DNA from 3 places in the Kitasatospora sp. NPDC001539 genome. Region 1 is predicted to be linked to each of the others. Evidence: riboswitches for the same ligand, from Rfam matches in the RefSeq annotation. Region 1 holds a riboswitch; each other region holds the start of a gene.
The links. A riboswitch is a leader RNA that binds a small molecule or an ion and turns the genes downstream of it on or off. The one in region 1 is predicted to bind cyclic di-AMP.
Positions count from the first base shown of each region.

Region 1 (2,256 bases):
CACCGGTCGAGGCACCCGACGGGACAGCGGCACGACCCGTGCTGCCGTCGTCGAGGCCGACCTCGACCTCGACCGTGGGGTTGCCGCGCGAGTCGAGGATCTCACGGGCTACGACGACATCGATGGACGGCACGAGGCATCTCCTTGCGGAAGCTGGTCCGGCTGACGGTGGTGATGTCGGCGGGACGATTGCGGAGTCGTTACGACCAGAGCCTAACCGCCCGGGCTCCCGGGGCCACGCTGGCCTCGGCCCCGTCTCAACGTGTGGCCCTGCTACCCCCCGGTAGTTCACCTGCTTGTCCCAGCTTGTCCCCCGGGCGCGGACGGACCCGGACCGGCACGGACGGACCCGGACAGAACCGGACGGAAGCGGACGAGGGGGCCGACCCGTCGGCCGGCCCCCTCGTCGGTCCTCAGCCGAGGTGCAGGACCTGGCCGGGCATGATCAGGTCCGGGTCGCCGCCGACGGTGGAGCGGTTGCCGTCGTACAGCGCCTGCCAGCCGCCGGTCACGCCCTGGGCGGCGGCGATGGTCGACAGGGTGTCACCGGAGCGCACGGTGTAGTCGTGGCCGGCCGGGGCGGTCGGGGCCGACTGCTCGGCGCGCGGGGCGGCGTGCTTGGGGGTGTACTGCTGGACCGGCTGCTCGGCCGGCTTCTCGGCCTGCCGGGGCGCGGCGTGCTTGGGCGCGTACGGCTGGACCGGCTTCTGGGCCGGCTTCGCGGCCGGAGCGGGAGCCTGCGTCCTGGGCGCCTGCTGCGGGGCGGACCGGGGCTTGGCGTCCGACGAGGTGTCGACGGCGGCCGGGGCGCCGCCCTTGGTCAGGCCCGCCTTCTGCGAGCAGACCGGCCAGGCGCCCGGGCCCTGGGAGGCCAGCACCTTCTCGGCGACCGAGATCTGCTGGGCCTTGCTGGCCTGGTTGGCCTGCGGGGCGTAGGCGGTGCCGCCGTAGGCCTTCCACGTGCTGGAGGTGAACTGCAGCCCGCCGTAGAAGCCGTTGCCGGTGTTGATGCTCCAGTTGCCGCCGCTCTCGCACTGGGCGACGGAGTCCCAGGTGGAGGCCGGGGCGGCGGAGGCACCGGTGGCGGTGAGGAGCGGCAGCGCAAGTCCGACGCCGGCCACACCGGCCACGGCGACGGCCTTCTCGGCCTGGGTGCGACGACGGTGACGGCCGGTTCCAACGAACAGCATGAAGGTCCCTCTCCGCACGCCTGCGAGGTGAGCTGTCGGGTTCGGACCGGGGAGGTGGCCCGGCCGCCGTGCGCGGAGACGTTCCCGCTCGGGCGGCTTCACCCCAAGCCGTGGGGACGGCAACAAACCTGGTTCCCCCGCCCCTGCCCAGGGTTCTGGTCGGTTTCCCGTGACGCGGCGGGCAGGATTCGGCGTTCCGCGCACGAGGTCCGCAGCTGCGAACTCCAGGGAGATTAGACAGATCCTCAGACCGATCACAAGCTCATATCGTCGACATCACACGGAAATCACGGCAGGTGACCAATCGCCTACCAACGGCACCTGTTTGTCCGGTTTGATGGGCGTTCATACGGTGCCTGAGGGCCGCGGGACGACCATCCGTCAGCGTGTCGGAGCCTCAGGAACCGGGTCCGGAGACGTCGCCTCGGGACTGAATTCGACCGGAAGTTCGCGCAGCCCACGCATGATCAGGCCACCCCGCCAGCGCAGATTCTCCGGACTCTCGGCAAGCCTGAGATCGGGCAGCCGCGACAGCAGCGTGGCCAGGGCGGAGCGCCCTTCGAGCCGGGCCAGCGGGGCGCCGATGCAGTAGTGGATGCCGTGCCCGAACCCCAGGTGGGGATTGTCCGTCCGGGCCAGGTCCAGGGTGTTCTCGTCCGCGAACCGGGCCGGGTCGCGGTCGGCCGCCGCCAGCACCACCAGCACCGGATCGCCGACCGGGATCTCCACCCCGCCGATGCTCAGCGGGCTCGTCGCGAACCGCCAGGTCGCCAGCTCCACCGGCCCGTCGTAGCGCAGGAGTTCCTCGATCCCGGTCTCCAGCAGGGCGGTCTCCCCACGCGCCACCGACTCCTGCAGCAGCGCCCGCTGGCCCGGGTTGCGCAGCAGCGCGTACGTCCCGTTGCCGATCAGGTTGATGGTCGTCTCGAACCCCGCGAAGATCAGCACGAAGCACATCGCGGCGGCCTCGTTCTCCGTCAGGTGCTCGCCGTGGTCGCTGGCCCGGATGAGACCGGAGATCAGGTCGTCCCCGAGGTCGGCGCGCTTGCGGTGGATGAGGTCAACC
Region 1 is NZ_JBEPAK010000203.1:2,518-4,773, reverse strand. Features, by position in the region: gene eno (phosphopyruvate hydratase) at 1-133, opposite strand, end outside; gene ABT247_RS25560 (transglycosylase family protein) at 414-1,190, opposite strand; cyclic di-AMP (ydaO/yuaA leader) riboswitch at 1,192-1,361, opposite strand; gene ABT247_RS25555 (cytochrome P450 family protein) at 1,572-2,256, opposite strand, start outside.

Region 2 (2,256 bases), on a different contig from region 1:
ACGTCGGTGGCGATGGCGGCCGGGCTGTAGTCCTCCCACACGATCGAGGACTCGCCGAAGCCGCGCAGGTCCATGGTGATGACCCGGTGCCCGGCCGCCGTGAGCAGCGGGTGCAGGTGCCGGTAGGCCCGACGGCTGTCGAGCATGCCGGGGAGCAGGACGACGGGGGCGCCGTCGCCCTGCCGGGTGTCGTCGAAGGCGATCCGGCCGCCGGGGACGTCGAGGTACTGGGTGCTCGGGGTGCTGGTGCCGTTCACGGTGGTCCTCCACGGTGTGTGCTGCCGATAGCCAAAAAGCTACGGCTAATAGCCTTAGCCGTCAAGGGTCGCCGCCCCGCCCTTCGTCCCCGTGTCGGACCGGGAGGGGGCTCAGACCCCTTCGACCCGGAACGGGTCGTGCTCGGCCAGCAGCTTCTCCAGCCGCGCCTGGTCGACCCGGGCGACGGTGTCCGCGGACTCCTGCCGGTCCCGGATGACTTTGGCCAGCGTGAACGCGGAGGTGACGGTGTAGAGGAAGCCGATCCCGAGGAACGCCCGGGTCCACGCCCCGACGGGCAGGTAGGCGATCCCGGCGGCGAGGGCCACGCCGGAGACGGCGAAGGAGAGGACGGCCTGGGCGTAGTAGGCGGCCGTGGTGCGGGTCTGCATCGGTGCGGTCATGGCGACAGGATGCGACGGCATCGAAGGGTCGCACATGAGTAGGAGTACTCAGATGAACCCGGGTGAATGACGGGTCGTTCGTTGACGTCCGATCACCTGGACCCCGGTCGTCCCGGGCGGATGGCTTGGAATCAGAGCCTCCTAGGATTAACGTTTGATAACGCAGCGCGGTCGTCAACGCCGTACCCAAGACGGCACCGTGCGCCGTCGCCTAATCCCACCGGCCGGCCTCCGGGCAGGCCAGGGAGCCGGGGAACCACGTTTCCCTGGGGTGAATCGGCGGGGCCCAGGCCCGGCCGTAGGAGACCTTCCTGCTCCGAACCCGTCAGCTAACCCGGTAGGCGCGAAGGAAGGAAAGGAGCGCGCCTCCGTGGCGTCGACGCACACCCCGGCACACCCGGCCGGCCCCGCAGCCGGTACCCAGCTCCTCGACCACCCCGGCCCGGACGGCACCGAGTCCCTCGGCACCGACGGGTTCGCCCCGGAGGCCGAGGCCAACCGCCACCGGATGCCGCGTCAGACCCGCGGGGCCTCCCCGCTCCTCGGCGTCACCGCCGTCGCCGCCACCCTGGGCGCCACCGGCTTCGCCTCCGCCACCCCGGCCGCCGCGCCCGCCGTCGCGGCCCCGGACGAGACGCCGGTCACCCTCGCCGCCGACCCCGGCCTCGCGCTCGCCGCCCGCATCCAGCAGCAGGCCGACAGCCAGCGCACCGCCGCCGAGGAGAGCGCCCGCCTGCAGGCCGCCCAGGAGGCCGAGGCCAAGGCCGCCGCCAAGGAGGCCGACGCCAAGCGTGCCGCCGAGGAGGCCGAGCGCGCCAAGGCCGCCGCCCTCACCCTGCCGGTGAAGGACTACAACCTCTCCGCCCACTACGGCCAGAGCGCCCGCTACTGGGCCCACCTGCACACCGGCCTGGACTTCGCGGCCGACACCGGCACCCCCGTGTACGCGGTCGGCCAGGGCACCATCACCTCGGCGGGCTGGTCCGGCGCGTACGGCTACCGGATCGTCGAGACCCTGCCCGACGGCACCGAGATCTGGTACTGCCACCTCTCGTCGATCATCAAGGGCTCCGGCAAGGTCGCCCCCGGCGACCAGATCGGCAAGGTCGGCGCGACCGGCAACGTGACCGGCCCGCACCTGCACCTGGAGGTCCGCCCGGACGGCGGCGCGCCGGTCGACCCGGAGACCTGGCTCGAGCAGCGCGGCCTCACCCCGTAACGAACCCCCCGGGCCCGCCGCGGCCTCCGGGCCGCCGGGTCGCCGGGTCGCCGGGTCTCCGGGGGCCGCCACGACCTCTACGGGCTCTGCGGGCAGGCCCCGGGTGCGCCCCGGGGCCTGGCCGCGCGTCCACCCCACTCGTCGACGGCCGGGCCGGTCGGTCCACCACCGGCCGGGCCGGTCACTCCGGCGGCCGGACTGCTCACTCCGCCGGCAACTGCGCCAGGTAGGCGTCGATCTCCTCCGGCCCCGGTTCCGGCGCGAGCTCGGGGAACTCCTCGACCAGCAGCCGCGGCAGCCCGGGCACCGTCCACTCCCCGAACAGGTCGAGCGCCACCTCGGCCGCCGCCGCCTCGAACCGGCCGAAGTCCCCGGCCA
Region 2 is NZ_JBEPAK010000086.1:22,630-24,885, forward strand. Features, by position in the region: gene ABT247_RS15935 (alpha/beta fold hydrolase) at 1-257, opposite strand, end outside; gene ABT247_RS15940 (YiaA/YiaB family inner membrane protein) at 369-659, opposite strand; cyclic di-AMP (ydaO/yuaA leader) riboswitch at 858-1,017, shown strand; gene ABT247_RS15945 (M23 family metallopeptidase) at 1,030-1,878, shown strand; gene ABT247_RS15950 (hypothetical protein) at 2,081-2,256, opposite strand, start outside.
Region 2: it holds a riboswitch for cyclic di-AMP, as region 1 does, so the genes downstream of both, ABT247_RS15945 (M23 family metallopeptidase) here and ABT247_RS25560 (transglycosylase family protein) in region 1, are expected to answer to the same signal.

Region 3 (2,256 bases), on a different contig from region 1:
GGCTCGCCGTACGTCTGGGGCTCCACCGGCCCGAACACCTTCGACTGCTCGGGCCTGATGGTCTGGTCGTACGCCCAGGCCGGCGTCTCGCTGCCGCGCACCTCGCAGGAGCAGGGCAACGTCGGCACCCGGGTGCCCTCGCTGGACCAGGCCCAGCCGGGCGACCTGGTGATCTACGGCAGCGACCGGCACCACGTCGGGATGTACATCGGCAACGGCATGGTGGTCCACGCGCCGCACACCGGTGACGTGGTGAAGGTGATGAAGGCCGACGCGATGCCGATCAACACGATCCGCCGGGTCTGACGGCCCGACACGCCCGAGGGGCCGCGCTCCGGCCCTGTGATCCGCGCCACCCCCGACCGGGGTGGCGCTTCGGGTTCACCCGCCCTTCGGCCGGTTGTTTGAGGTTTGATCAGCTTTCCGTGCGGCGGCGATCACCAACGGTCATTTTCACAAGGGGACATGGGTCATCTTCTGGATTTTTTCTGACAAGGATTTGAACGGATCACGGTTCAGTTACTAGGGTCGTGCCCCGAACCACCGCACTGTCGATCACCCAGCCCGGGTGGCGGCGGTGGTTACCGCCGAGTTCGCGAAGCAGCGGGGCAGCTCGAAACGACTGTCCGACAGGGGAGCCCAGCAGTCCGGGGCGCTGTGGAGCGGAGCCGGGGAACCACGTTCCTCCGGGGTGAATCGGCGCCAGGTCGGCCGGTACCGCGGCCGTGAGGCGTCGTAGGGCATGCTTCCGGCCCGAACCCGTCAGCTCACCCGGTAGGCGGACGTAGGAAGAAGGAGTCCGCCTTCGTGGCGTCCCATCGCCGTCCCAAGCCCGCCAGCCGCGCCCGGGTCTCGATCATGACCGGTGTCGCCGCGGCGGCCGTCGCCCTCTCCGCGCAGTCCGGCGCGCACGCCGACCCGCAGCCGACCAAGGACCAGGTCAAGGAGCAGGTCGACCAGCTCAACGAGCAGGCCGAGCAGGCGACCGAGAAGTACAACGCCGCGCAGGAGAAGCAGCAGGCGCTGGAGAAGCAGGTCTCCGGCCTGCAGGACCAGGTGGCCCGGCAGCAGGCCCAGGTGACCGACCTCCAGGGCGGCCTCGCCGAGATCGCCGGGGAGCAGTACCGCAACGGCGGCATATCCCCGACCGTCCAGCTGATGCTCTCCTCCAGCCCGGACAACTTCCTCAACCAGGCCGGCGCGCTGAACCAGGCCGGGGACACCCAGAAGAACCAGCTGAAGGAACTCCAGGCGCAGCAGCGCAAGCTCGACCAGGACCGCAGCGAGGCCCAGAGCAAGCTCACCGAGCTGGAGTCCACCACCCAGCAGCTGAAGGCCTCCAAGGACGAGGTCCAGAACAAGCTGAAGGCCGCACAGGACCTGCTCAACACCCTGACCGAGCAGGAGCGCCAGGCGATCCGCCAGGCCGAGGAGAAGGCCGCCGCCGACGCCAAGGCCCAGGCCGACGCCGCCGCGAAGGCCGCCCAGCAGCAGGCCGCCTCCGACCGCGCCTCGCGCGACAGCGGCCGCACCGACATCGGCTCCGGGAGTTCCTCCTCGCCGGTCGTCAAGCCGGCCGCGCCCGGTAGCTCGCACGGTGCCGCCGCGCTGTCCGCCGCCGCCTCCAAGGTCGGCAGCCCGTACGTCTGGGGCGCCACCGGCCCGAGCTCCTTCGACTGCTCCGGTCTGATGGTCTGGGCGTTCAACCAGGTCGGCGTGTCGCTGCCGCGCACCTCGCAGGAGCAGGCCGGCGCCGGCACCCGGATCGGCTCCGACATCTCCCAGGCCCAGCCCGGCGACCTGCTGATCTTCTACAGCGACGCCCACCACGTCGGCATCTACGCGGGCAACGGCCAGGTGCTGCACGCGCCGAAGCCGGGCGCCTCGGTCCGCTACGAGGCGGTCTCCAACATGCCGCTGGCCTCCATCGTGCGGGTCTGATCCGTCCGAAGGCCTCCGCAGGCCCGGTCCTCCCACTCGGAGGGCCGGGCCTGCGGCTTTGCGGGCGGCTCGGGCTGATGTCCGATTAGGGGGCGAATATTCGGGTCCGGAGGGGTTTGGACTCGCTTGCCCGGACTCGCTAACGTCTGCCACCGGACTCCCGCTCGACGGCCGCCCACCGGGGTGCGGCCGCGGGGCCGCGCTGCAGATCGGAGCCGCCGCCGCCATGTCCGTGCACCGCCGTTCCCACCTGCTCGCCCGCGCCCTGGTGCTGACCGCGGCCGCCACCACGGCCCTCGGTGTGGCGACCGGCGG
Region 3 is NZ_JBEPAK010000121.1:2,722-4,977, forward strand. Features, by position in the region: gene ABT247_RS19640 (C40 family peptidase) at 1-306, shown strand, start outside; cyclic di-AMP (ydaO/yuaA leader) riboswitch at 644-797, shown strand; gene ABT247_RS19645 (C40 family peptidase) at 808-1,941, shown strand; gene ABT247_RS19650 (C40 family peptidase) at 2,168-2,256, shown strand, end outside.
Region 3: it holds a riboswitch for cyclic di-AMP, as region 1 does, so the genes downstream of both, ABT247_RS19645 (C40 family peptidase) here and ABT247_RS25560 (transglycosylase family protein) in region 1, are expected to answer to the same signal.